3 regions of the Nocardia sp. NPDC003693 genome follow, and region 3 is predicted to be linked to each of the others. Evidence: riboswitches for the same ligand, from Rfam matches in the RefSeq annotation. Region 3 holds a riboswitch; each other region holds the start of a gene.

Region 1 (4,222 bases), on a different contig from region 3:
CCGCCGGTGCAGCGGATTCGGCCGGTATTCGGCGAAACCCCTGTCCACCAGCAGATCCGCTATCCGCTGCACGCTCTGGCGCGTGATGCCCATCGCGCGCGCGATGCCCGCCACCGGCAGCGGATCCGGCAGCACCGCGCCGAGCACCTGCCACCAGGCGGCGGTGAGCCCCGCCGGGGCGGCCAATTCCTCGGCGATGGCGAGGAATTGGCCGTTGAGCTTGAACGAGGTGATGGCCGCCGTACTGAACAGTTCCTGTTCGGAGCGCGTCATTGCTGTTCCCGTCGGACGGAGGGTTTCCCCTAGGTGGTGGCGGCCGCCGCGCGGCTCTCCTCGTAGTCGGCCAGCGCGAAGAAGCCGGCCGGATCATTGTGGCCGTAGAGCCGGTGCCAGGCCTCGAGCACCTGCGGTTCGAACAGGCCGAGCCGCGCGAAGATGGCGTGCGCGAAGTCGACCGGGGTGATGCCGCTCGCGGTGATGAGGTCGGCGTCGATGACGGCCGGCTCGTAGACGAAGCCCTTGCCGCCCGAATACTCGGTCATGGCAAGGTATTCCGCCGCGTTGCTGGTGTGCTTGCGCTCGTCCAGCAGCCCTTCGACCGCCATGCCCCAGGTCGCGCCGCAGATGGCCGCGACCGGCACGCCCGCCGCCAGGAACTCGCGCGCCTTCGCGCCGAAGGCCGTCAGGTCACCGCGCTCCCAGGTCTCCGAACCGGGCAGGATCAGCATCTCGCTCTCGGCCGGGGTCAGATCCGCGAGCGCGAGGTCGGGCGTGACGCGCAGTCCGCCCATGGAGGTCACCGGGTCGGTGGTCGGACCGACCGTGCGGATCTGCCAGGCGCCGGGTTCGCGGTGCCACAGCGTGCGGTTGATGTGCGCGGTGGCGTGCCCGACCTCCCAATCGGCGAAGGTGTCGTAAACGGCCAGGTGCACTGTCTTCGTGGTCATGACAGTATCCTGTCATGTTTGACAGTATGCTGTCAATACTTGGACCGCGGACGGCCCCGGAGCTCGGGAAACACCGGGAGAGCGGCCCGGAAACGACAAGAGGGCCGGAACCTGACGGTTCCGGCCCTCGGCCCGCTACTCGAGCAGGGTCAGCTCAGCGCGCGATCCAGATCCGCGATCAGATCCTCCACGTCCTCCAGCCCGATCGAGATGCGCACCACCCCGTCGGTGATACCGATGGCCGCGCGACCCTCCGGGCCCATAGCCCGATGCGTCGTCGTCGCCGGATGCGTGATCAAGGTCTTGGCGTCACCGAGGTTGTTCGAGATGTCGATGATCCGCAGCCCGTTGAGCACCTCGAACGCCCGCTTCTTGGCCTCGGCCTCGGGCGCGGTCAACTCGAAGGTCACCACGGTGCCGCCGCCGGACATCTGCGCCCGAGCCAGGTCGTACTGCGGGTGCGAGGTCAGGAACGGGTACTTCACCCACGCCACGGCCGGATGCTGTTCCAGGAACTGCGCGATGCGCAGCGCCGAGTCGTTGGACTGGCGCACCCGCAGCGGCATGGTCTCGAGACCCTTGAGCAGCGTCCAGGCGTTGAACGGGCTCAGCGCCGGACCGGTATGGCGCATAAGGTTTTTCACCGGGCCGTCGATGTACTCGTGCGAGCCCAGGATCGCGCCGCCGAGCACCCGGCCCTGGCCGTCGATGTGCTTGGTGCCCGAGTAGACGAGCACGTCGGCGCCGAGATCGAAGCCGCGCTGCAGCAGCGGGGTCGCGAAGACGTTGTCCAGCACCACCTTCGCGCCGGCGGCGTGCGCCAGATCGACCACCGCGCGCACGTCCACCAGGGACTGCATCGGGTTGGACGGGGTCTCGAAGAACACGGCCTGGGTGGGCACCGACAGCGCCTCGGTCCACTGGTCCAGATCCTCGCCGTCCACGAAGACGGTCTCCACGCCCCAGCGCGGCAGGATCTCGTTGGCCACCACGAAGCACGAGCCGAACAGGCTGCGCGCGGCGACCAGCCGGTCACCGTTGCCCAGCAGCGCGGCCAGCGCGGTGAACACCGCGGACATGCCGCTGGCGGTCGCGAAAGCCGCTTCGGCGCCGTCGATCAGGGCCAGCCTGTCCTCGAACATGGCGACCGTCGGGTTGCCGTAGCGCGAGTACACGAAGTGCTCGATGTCGCCGGTGAAGGACGCCTCGGCGGCCTCGGCGCTCTCGTAGACGAAACCGGAGGACAGGTACAGCGCCTCGGAGGTCTCCTCGAAACCCGAGCGCCGCAGGCCACCTCGCACACTGAGCGTGGCGGGGCCGACGCCCTCGGGCAGCGGCTTGTCGAACGCGCCACCGGTGATCATGACTGCCTCCACGGAAGTCCGTCCGCGCGCCAGCCTTCGACGCCGCGGTGTCCCTGCGCGTCGAGCGCGCCCTCGAAACCCTCGAGCACATTGAACGACGGAGCGAGCCCGAGCGCGGTCGCGGCGGTCGCCGCGCCGATGGAACGCTGCCCGGAGCGACAGATGAAGATCACCGGCGCGTCCGAGTCCGCGGCCCGGTCGGCCAGCACCTCGCGGAGCTGATCGACGAACCGGGCATTGCGCGCGCCGCTGGTGTCGACCCATTCGATCAACGCCGTCGGGCGGCCGATGCCGCTGGTGTCGGGGACGCCGACGAATCGCCATTCGGCTTCGGTGCGCACATCGACCAGCACCGCATCCGGATTGTCGCGCAACAGTTCCCACGCCTGCTTCGGCGTGATGTCACCCGCGTAGCTCACTTCGAACCTCCTGTGAATCCGCACTTGCCGCACCGTTGCCCGATGCGCGGCCAGGTCGTCACCCGGAGCACCCCACCGCGGAGGAGGGTTGCCGACCAGCCAGCCGGGGCTTGGCGCTGATACTCATGACCTGGGTTGAGATTGACCGACATGGGGCCTCACTGTCAAACCGTGCGGGCGGTCAGGAATTGCACACCAGCCACGCCCCATCGGTCTTGGTGAAAGTCCAGGTCGAGGTGGAATCGCGGTCGTCGGCGCGCCAGGTCACCTGCGCGGTGGCGCGGTCGCCCTGGATATTCGGATCGGTCAGCTTGACAAGCGTTGATTTCCCGGCCTTTTCGCCCGTCTCGGTCCGCAGCGGCGAGCGCTGTTCGTCGAAGCCCGGGCACGCGGTCGAGGGGTCCAGCGCGTCGGTGCCGCTGCGGGATTCGATGAAGTTGCGCGCGGACTTCGCCAGCCGGTTCGCGTCTGTGACATTCTTCTCAGCCGGCGACAGCAGGGCCGAGACCACGATGCCGATGATCACCACGACCGTGACGCCGATGGCGATCAGGAACGGCAGCATGGTTCTGGACTCACGCTGATCGATACGTTCGGGCTGGTCCGCGTCCTCGCTCATGACCTTGATCATGCCTGCTCGGGGCGGGTGTCCCGGCGGCGACACCGGACCGCGCCCGGGGAGAGCATGCCCACAGTTGACCGCACCGGCGCGGGGGGTGGTCCATACCACCGATAGAATCGGCACAATTCCCCCGCGAGGCCGGGAATCGCAGTACAGAGCAGCAACGCTGCAGCTTCGGGGCCCGTAGGGTGGTTCACTCGAAGCCAGGGCGTCAACTTAGCCTAAGCTAAGAACGACGGCTGAGACTTGACGGCAAGATAGTTTTCGACCAAAGGGTGCGCGAAGAATGACCGAACAGCTTGCGGGAACCGATGCAGCGACCCGCCCGCTTCGCATTGCGATCGTGGGCGCGGGCCCGGCCGGAATCTACGCCGCCGACGCGCTGATGAAGTCCGATACCCCCGCCGGTTTCGACGGGGTGAGCATCGACCTGTACGAGCGCATGCCCGCGCCGTTCGGTCTGATCCGCTACGGCGTCGCGCCCGATCATCCGCGCATCAAGGGCATCATCACCGCCCTGCACAAGGTCCTGGACAAGCCGCAGGTCCGCCTGCTCGGCAACATCGACTACGGCGTCGACATCACCCTGGAAGACCTGCGCACGTTCTACGACGCGGTCATCTTCTCCACCGGCGCCAACGCCGACCGCGCGCTCGAGATCCCGGGCATCGACCTGGACGGCAGCTTCGGCGCGGCCGACTTCGTCTCCTGGTACGACGGCCACCCGGACGTGCCCCGCGAATGGCCGCTGCACGCGGAGAAGGTCGCGGTCCTGGGCGTCGGCAACGTCGCCCTCGACGTCGCGCGCGTGCTCGCCAAGACCGGCGACGAACTGCTGCCGACCGAGATCCCGCCGAACGTCTACGACGG
Region 2 (4,222 bases), on a different contig from region 3:
GCAGCTCGAGGCGCTGTACCGCGACGCACCGCAGGGCGCGGTGCCCATGGGCGTCAAGAACGGGTGGGTCGCCGAGCCGGCCGACATGCAGGTGTGGTCCCCGGCGCTGTGGATCGGCAAGACCTTCTTCACCGGACCCGACGGCGGCTACCTGCTCAACCGCGTCACCGGCGCGGGTGTCGAGGTCTACCAAGCGGACGTGTACCGGGGCCCCTCGGTCGTGGACGGCGGGCCGACCTGGGTCCTGAACTACCGCCCCTCACCCACCCCGCAACTGTGGGACGAGATCCGCGAAGTCACCCCGGGCGTGTGGTTCGGCTACTCCTATTGGCGTGACGGTCGCGACGCACAGCTGTTGAGTTTCATCCTCACCTGACCCCACCCCGGCTTGCGATCACCGCGCACGTAACTCTCGTGGCGGGGGAGTGTCCCTTGATAGACGTGGACTCCGTTGTCCACGAAAGGGATTCAATGACAGCCCCGCTTCACGTCAGTGCCGCCGCGCGCGGCGAGCCCGGCCGGTCCCGGGCCCTGGCCCGGATTCTCGACGGTGCCGGCCGAGGACGCGGCGCCGGGATTCGCCACGACTCGGGAGCGTGCGCGTGAGCTCGCCGCCCGATACCGAACCCGCCCTCTGGGCGCCCACCGGCCGGACCGTCGGAGCCGTCTGCGCGGTAGGAATTCTCGTGGTCGGGCAGCTGTATGTCGTTCTGCCCGTGCTGAACCGGCTCGCGCAGGACTGGGAGACCTCCAGATCCGCGGTGACCTGGACCACCACGGCCTTCGGATTGGCCTACGGCGCGGGCTTTCTGGTGACGGGTCCGCTGTCGGATCGGTTCGGGCGGCGGCCGGTCATCGTGGGCGGCCTGCTCGCCACGGTGGTCAGCTCGCTGATCGTCGCGGCCGCGCCCGGGCTCGGTGCGGGGCTGACGGCCCGGGTGCTACAGGGTCTGACCGCGTCGTTCTTCGCCCCGGCGGCCTTCGCGTACCTGTCCGAACGCATTGCCCCCGAACGCAGGATCTTCGCGCTGACCTGCTTGACCAGCTCGTTCCTCGCCGCCGGGGTGGTGGCGCAGGTGCTGGCGCAGCTGGTGGGCAACGCCTGGGGCTGGCACGCGATCTTCTTCACCGGCGCGGTCGCGTTCGCGCTGTCGGCGGGACTGCTGTGGTTCGTGCTGGGTGCGAATCCGGCGGCGAGGGAGCCGGTGCGGCGGTCCGCCGACGGCATCGGCGACACGCTGCGAACGGTTTTCGCACCCTTCGGCACGCTGCTGCGACGCTTCCGGCTGGTGCTGCTGTACGTCAGCTGCCTGGCGGTGCTCGGCTCGTTCGTCGGCATCTACACCGGAATCCAGCTCGCGCCGCCGGACGGCGTCGGCGCGAGCAACGGCGCGCTACTGGCGTTGCGCGCCAGCGCGATTCCCGCCATGATCGCGGTCCCGCTGCTGGCCGGTCGGCTGGGCGCCATCGCGCCGGAGACCCGGGTGATCGGCGCGCTCGGCATCGCCGGGTTCGCGGCGGCGGTGACCGCCGTACCGTTCGGGGGCATCTGGGTCGCGGCCTGGCTGCTGGTGTTCGTGGCGGCCATCGCGGTGGCGGCGCCCGCCGCGGTGCAAGCCATCGCGGCGCAGGCGGGCGCGGCACGGGGCGCGGCCACCGCGCTCTACACCTTCGCGCTGTTCCTGGGTGCCAGCCTGGGGCCGCAGCTGGCGAATCTCGTTGCGCACCGGGGGTATTCGTGGGTCGCGCTGGTGATCGCGACCCTGGCGCTGGCGGGCGCCGCACTGGCCTACGCCTCGACCCGGGTGGGGGCGGTCGCCGTCCGGAATTGATTTCGACCACGCTGGTTTGAATCATTGTTGGTAATACGCAGTGCCACATAAGTTTTCGAACACGGTCATGAGTTCCAGCGACAAGCCCCGGCTTGCTGGGCGGCAACCCTCCAGTGGCGGCGGGGTGCTCCGGGTGACGACCGGATGGCGGCGAACGCGTCGCCATAAGCGTCTTCGCTCTCGGAGGAAAACAATGTCTGTAGCCCAACTCTCTTCGGCGACCCCGGAATCCGCGACCCTGAACCTCCGCGAGGTGGTACTGGTGGCGGACCGATTCCGGGGTCTCGCGGAGGACGACCGGGCATTCACGGTCTCCGGTTTGGTGGCCGTGCTGCGGAGCGGGGGATTGCGGGAGGCGGCCGAGCCGCTCACCGTCCGGATCGGGCAGGGGATCACCCGGCACGACCTGGACTACATCGAGCACGTGGCGGCCATTCACGCGCCCGCCGGGCTCCGGGTGATCGACACGGTCGCCGAACCGGCGCCGCGGCATCAGGTGCACAAGTACCAGAACTCGAATGTGTTGCTGGCGAACCTGGTTCAGGAATCGGCGACCGAGTTCAGCGCCGATCTGCGCATCCACGGCGACAACGAGCTGCTGCTGGATCATCAGACCGGCGAGCACGTGCAGGGGATCGTCATCGTGGAGGCGGTGCGCCAGCTGTTCCTCGGGGCGTTCGAGCTCGAGTACGGCCGGCGCTGGCCCGAGCAGCACTTCTACATCGTCTGGAACAGCATCGAACTGAACTTCACCTCGTTCCTGTTCCCGCTGCCCGGCACGCTGCACGCGGTGCTCACCCCGATCTCGATCGAGGATCCCGGCAAGCTGGAATTCTCGATCGAGGTGCAGGTGCGCCAGGCCGGGAACAACGTCGCCGACGCCCGGATCGGGTACGCGGCGCTGCCCAACGAGCGCATCACCCGCATCGAACGGCACAAGGCCGCCAAGGCCATCGCCGCGCACCTGAACGAGGTCGCGTGAGCGCCGTCGCGCCGGTGCGCGCGGCGGCGTTCTTCGACGTCGATGAAACCCTCATCACCGTCAAGAGCATGTTCACCTTCCTGCGCTTCTGGCTCGCCGAGCACGGTGACGACGGGAGCCGCTACGCGCGTATCTCCGGCGAGATCAAGGAGCGCGCGGCCGCGGGCGTGCCGCGCGAGGAGGTGAACCGGCACTACTACCGCGCCTATCGTGGGGTGCCGGGCGCGGAACTGGCCGAGGCGGGGCAGCGCTGGTTCGCCGAGTTCGAGGCCGGTGGCGCGGCGTACTACACCGATGCCGTGCAAGCGCTTGCCGCACACAGGGATTCGGGTGCGGTCACCGTACTGCTGTCCGGGTCGTTCGCGGCGGCCATCGCCCCGGTCGCCGCGGCGCTGGGCGCGGACCGGCTCATCGCCACCACCCCGGTGATCGATGATCACGGGCTGCTGACCGGGGAGGTGCTGCGGCCCATGATCGGTGCGGCCAAGGCGGACGCGGTCTCGGAGTTCCTGCGCGAGAACGGAATCGAGTTCGAGAACACCTTCGGGTACGGCGATCACGCCAGCGATCTGCCGTTCCTGTCGGCCGTGGCGCACCCCGGTTTCCGCGGGTCGGATCCGGTCCTGCTGGAACGGGCGGGCACGCACGGCTGGATTCATCTGAGCGATCGGGTCAGCGCGGCGATCGGTGCGCCCGGTCGCGTGCTGTCCGAGCAGGAAGCGGTATCGGTATGGTGAACAAGATCTACGAGCTGACCCCGACCACCCAGGGTCCGCTGTACCCCCCGAGTGAAGTGCTGGACGCCGCGGGCGATTTCATCGTTGTCGGCTTCCTCAACGACGCGGGGCCGGACGGTTCGGTGACCAGGCGGTGGGGGCGGGCGATCGTGGCCGCCGACACCCCCGTGCCCAAGTTCGGCGCAGCCGCGCCGTACACGATCGTGCGCGAACTGGACGCGGAGCTGTCGCGTGCGGACGCGGAGAGCGTGCTCTACACGCTGCCGCTTCCGTTGCCCGCCAACAACTATCCGATCGTGTTCGCGCCCGATCAGCGTCCGGACGCGGAATCGGTCCGGCGCCCGAGCTACGCGTTCCACGAGACGCCGATCCCGGACCTGCGACCGGAGGACGGGCGCAAGCTCACCACCCCGATCACCCTCGAGCAGTGGCTGCGCGCTCGCGGGACCGTCGAGGTGAGTGTGAGCGCGGACGGCCATCACGGTGAGTTCCGGTTCGAGTTCACCGACCTGATCCCGGATTCGCTCTACACCGTGATGTCCCTGCGGGCAAAGGATCTGGACCCGGACGCACCCACCAGGCCGGGCCCGCTCGGCGTGCCGAACGTCTTCGTCACCGATGCCGCCGGCGCGGGTTCGTACCGCGCGACACTGCCGAATCCGTTCCCGGAT
Region 3 (4,222 bases):
CCCGGGCGATGATCTCGCGCGGGAATTCCTCGTGCGAGGCGACGCCCTGGGTGTCGGGCTGGGCGAATCCGTCGGCGATGATGTCCAGCCAGGTATCGAATTCGTCGTCGCCACTGGGCCTTACGGTGATCTCCGGCGGCGTGACGGCCGCGGCGACCCCGCGCAGATCGATGCCGAGCACATTCTCGAAGCCGGCGAGCCGGTAGCCGCGGCCGGTGAGCAGATCCCCGACGGCCGGATCGGCCAGATGCGCGAGTTCGACCTGCACCGGGGCTTCGCGCTCCGCGTAGAGCTTCTCGACGGCGTCGAGCTCGTCCGCGCCCGGCACCCCGCCGAAACCCAGCCCGGCCACCTTGTTCAGCGGCGATCCCGGTTCGGCGAAGGACGCCACCCCACCCGCGAGCGGCACCAGGAAGCCGCTGTCCGCGCCCGGTCGCGCCCGCGCCGCCGCGCTGCCCGCGCTGATCAGCTCGCTCTCCACCCCCTCGATGCGGGCGCCGAGCTCGACACTGCAGAACAGGGATCGCTGATCGTTGGGCATGGCCTCGAGCCTAGTTCGGGGCGGCAACCGAATTCCCGGCTTCGTCGCGGACCGGGCGAACCCCGGTCGCCCGGCCGGGGCCGCGGCCGCCGCCGTCCGGTCGAACCGTAAGGTCGGAGGGTGGCCCCAGCAGAGCACCCCGCAGCCGGGTCCGGACTCGTCGTCGGGTTCGACCTGGATATGACGCTGATCGACTCGCGTCCGGGCATCGCCGCGGTCTGGGACGCGGTGGCCGCCGAGACCGGGGTGCGCATCGATTCGGAGCTTGCGGTGTCGAGGCTGGGACCGCCGCTGGCCATCGAGGCGGCCGAGTGGTTCCCGCCGGACCAGGTGCCGGGGGTCGTGGCCCGCTATCGCGAGCTGTACCCCGACCTCGCGATCACGCGCGCCGATCGGTTGCCGGGCGTGCTCGACGCGCTCACGGCGGTGCATCGCGCCGGTGGGCGCACCCTGGTCATCACGGCCAAGAAGGAATCGCTCGCGCGCCTGCATCTCGACCATCTCGGGTTGCCGGTGGACGACGTCGTCGGCGATGTCTGGGCCGAGGAGAAGGGGACTGCGCTGCGCGAGCGCGGGGCGTCGGTCTACGTCGGCGATCATCTGGGCGATGTGCGCGGGGCGAAGGTCGCCGGGGCGCTGGCGGTCGCGGTGACCACCGGACCGTATACGGGCGAGGAGCTTTCGGCCGAGGGCGCGGACGTGGTGCTGAGCGATCTCACCGAGTTCCCGGCCTGGCTCGCCGCGCACCTGGCCGCGCGCAACTGAGCTCGCGCGGCCGGACTTCGCGCCCCGGGATCGACTTCCTTTTGGCTTCAGGCTGATTCGAACGCTGTTGACGGAACGGACCCGTCACTAGCGTTGCGCGCACGGTCACGAGTATCAGCAGTGACGAGCCCCGGCTCGCTGATCGGCAACCCTCGCGCGGCGGTGGGGTGCCCCGGGTGACGACCAGGTGCTGCCCGCCGGGCAGCACAAGCGCGTTGTGGCCGGTGTGTGCCGGTGAGTTCAGAGGAATCAGATGAGTAAGCAATGGTCCGGGTCGCGTCGTCTCCGGGTAGTGGTGGGCATCGCATCGGCGGCCCTGGTGGCCGGGCTGGTATCGGCGTGCGGCGGTTCTTCCGAGAGTGACAGCGGCACCGTGTATTTCGGTGTATCGGGGCCGAAGTCGGGCCCGTCGGCGGAGTACGGCCGGCTGTGGCAGCAGGGCTTCGATCTGGCCCTGGAGGAGGTCAACGCCGCGGGCGGGATCGACGGCAAGAAGGTCGAATTGAAGTGGGAGGACTCGCAATCCGACCCGAAGCAGACCGTGCCCATCGCGACCAAGTTCGTCGGTGACGAGTCCATCATCGCCGAGCTGGGCGACTTCTCGTCCCCGGCCTCCATCGCGGCGTCGCCGGTGTACAACCGCGGCAAGCTGGTGCAGTACGGCTTCACCAACTCCGCGGTGGACTTCACCAAGGGCGGTGACTACTCGTGGAGCCCGTCGATCACCCTGGATGTCTTCCAGGAGCGCAATGCCCAGTGGGTGTCCGCGAAGGCCAAGAAGGTCTCGGTCGTGTATCTCGAAACCGACTGGGGCAAGCAGGCATTCAAGTTCTTCGAGCAGTCCGCCAAGGAGAAGGGCGTGGAGATCGTCTACTCCTCGCCGATCCTGCCGGACTCGCAGGACTTCCGCCCGGTGCTGATCAAGGGCCGGGACGCGAACCCGGAGGCGTTCGTGCACCTGGGCTACGGCCCGGACGGCGCGCTCATCGTCAAGCAGCTGCGCGACGTGGGCTACACCGGCCAGTTCTTCGGCGGCCAGAACACCCCGCAGTTCATCTCACTGGCGGGCGCCGCGGCCGAGGGTGACATCGTGAACGGCGTCTTCACCGCCGCGGACACCAACCCCAAGGTCGTGGACTTCGTGAAGAAGTTCCGCGCCAAGTTCAACGTCGACCCGGGCGACTTCAACGTGTACGCCTACGACGCGATCAACGTCCTGGTGAAGGCGGCCAAGCACGGCGGCGCCACCCGCGAGGGCATCCTGAAGGGCCTGCGCGAGGTCAAGGACTTCGACGGAATCGGCTTGGGCACTTTCGCTTTCGATCAGCAGACCCGGCGCCCGAACGGCGTGAAGCCGATCGAGCTGATCCTGAAGAACGGCGCCTTCGTGCCGACCGGCAACAAGTAGCGCCATGTTCGACACGCTCATAGCGGGTCTGGTCCACGGCAATGCGTACGCACTCATCGCCGTGGGCATCACCCTGATCTTCGGGGTCAGCAACGTCATCAATTTCGCGCACGGCGCGATCTTCGCGTTCGGGTCGGTGCTGGGCTGGTGGCTGATCGCCGAGCAGGGGCTGCCGCTGTGGCTCGCTCTCGTGCTGGTGGTCGGCACCACGGCGCTGCTGGGCGTGGCGATCGATGTGCTGGCGGTGCGGCCGTTGCGCCGGGCCCCGGCCATCGCGGCGCTGCTGGCCACGGTGGCGGTGGGCCTGATTCTCGAGAACGTGGTGGCGCTGATCTTCGGCCCCGACACCCGGCCCTTCCCGCAGGTGCTGCCCACCAACAACTTTCAGGTGGGCGGCATCTGGTTCGGCACCTCGGACGTGGTCATGTTCGCCATCACCATCACGGTGATGGCGGGACTGTGGAGCTTCCTGCGGTACAGCCGGTACGGGCTGGCCATTCGCGCCACCGCCCAGGATCCGGACGCCGCGGCGCAGATGGGGATCGGGGTCGGGCGGATCCAGTCGCTGGCCTTCGCCATCGCCTCGGGGCTCGGCGGGCTGGCGGGCATCTTCGTCGGTCTCTACAACTCCAACATCTCCCCGACCAGCGGCGGCATCGTCGGCATGACCGGTTTCGTCGCCGCCACGATCGGCGGCCTCGGCTCGATTCCGGGCGCGGTGGTCGGCGGTTTCATCCTCGGGCTGGTGGAGGCCTTCGGCATCTACACCTTCGGGGACGGCTACCGCGATCTGATCACCTTCGGCCTGCTGGTCGTGTTCCTGGTGCTGCGGCCCGGCGGTCTGCTGGCCCGCCCGCCCGCCATCGAATCCGAGCCGCTGACCGGGACCTTCCTGGGAACCGGGCGGCAGTTGCGGGTGCGGTGGTGGCACGCGCTCATCGCGTTCGCCGTTGCGGGACTGGTGATTCCGGTCGTGTCCGACGACTACGGCATCTCGGTGGGCACGCAGATCCTGGCCTACGCGATCATCGCGGTCTCCATGACGCTGGTCGCGGGTTCGGCCGGGCAGCTCGCCATCGGGCAGGCCGGGCCGATCGCGATCGGCGCGTACACCTCGGCGGTGCTGACGGTCTCGCACGGCTGGTCGTTCCTGCCCGCCATCATCCTCGCGGGCATCGTCGCCGCGGTGGTGTCCTCGGTGCTGGCCGCGCCGCTGTGGCGGCTGGGCGGGCACTACGTGGCCATCGCCACGCTCGGCATCGGCATCGTCACGGTCGCGCTGATCCGCAACTGGGAGCCGGTGACGCGGGGCAGCTACGGCATCTTCGGGATTCCGGCGCCGGAGCTCTTCGGCATCGAATTCACCACGCACACCGAGATATTCCGGCTCGAACTGGTGGTGCTGGCCATCACGCTGGCGGTCATGCTCGCGGTGCAGCGCTCCCGGCTGGGCACCGCGATCCGGGCCATCGGCGCGGACGAGGTGGCGGCGCGCTCGGCCGGGGTGC

The links. Region 3 has a riboswitch for S-adenosylmethionine ahead of ACWDOP_RS10610 (ABC transporter substrate-binding protein). Riboswitches for the same ligand answer to the same signal wherever they lie in the genome.
Region 1: linked by a shared signal. The riboswitch ahead of ACWDOP_RS28185 (rhodanese-like domain-containing protein) and the one ahead of ACWDOP_RS10610 (ABC transporter substrate-binding protein) in region 3 are both predicted to bind S-adenosylmethionine.
Region 2: linked by a shared signal. The riboswitch ahead of ACWDOP_RS08410 (AfsA-related hotdog domain-containing protein) and the one ahead of ACWDOP_RS10610 (ABC transporter substrate-binding protein) in region 3 are both predicted to bind S-adenosylmethionine.

What each region holds. Positions count from the first base shown of each region.
Region 1 covers NZ_JBSFNO010000031.1:139-4,360, reverse strand. Annotated here, with positions in the region: gene ACWDOP_RS28200 (MarR family winged helix-turn-helix transcriptional regulator) at 1-273, opposite strand, end outside; gene ACWDOP_RS28195 (type 1 glutamine amidotransferase family protein) at 303-947, opposite strand; gene ACWDOP_RS28190 (O-succinylhomoserine sulfhydrylase) at 1,097-2,311, opposite strand; gene ACWDOP_RS28185 (rhodanese-like domain-containing protein) at 2,308-2,730, opposite strand; SAM riboswitch class IV at 2,746-2,861, opposite strand; gene ACWDOP_RS28180 (Rv0361 family membrane protein) at 2,912-3,349, opposite strand; partial or broken gene ACWDOP_RS28175 (FAD-dependent oxidoreductase) at 3,639-4,222, shown strand, end outside.
Region 2 covers NZ_JBSFNO010000005.1:52,430-56,651, forward strand. Annotated here, with positions in the region: gene ACWDOP_RS08400 (hypothetical protein) at 1-376, shown strand, start outside; gene ACWDOP_RS08405 (MFS transporter) at 603-1,832, shown strand; SAM riboswitch class IV at 1,896-2,009, shown strand; gene ACWDOP_RS08410 (AfsA-related hotdog domain-containing protein) at 2,026-2,814, shown strand; gene ACWDOP_RS08415 (HAD family hydrolase) at 2,811-3,551, shown strand; gene ACWDOP_RS08420 (hypothetical protein) at 3,545-4,222, shown strand, end outside.
Region 3 covers NZ_JBSFNO010000006.1:243,994-248,215, reverse strand. Annotated here, with positions in the region: gene ACWDOP_RS10620 (GNAT family N-acetyltransferase) at 1-520, opposite strand, end outside; gene ACWDOP_RS10615 (HAD family hydrolase) at 662-1,306, shown strand; SAM riboswitch class IV at 1,410-1,525, shown strand; gene ACWDOP_RS10610 (ABC transporter substrate-binding protein) at 1,560-2,714, shown strand; gene ACWDOP_RS10605 (ABC transporter permease) at 2,719-4,222, shown strand, end outside.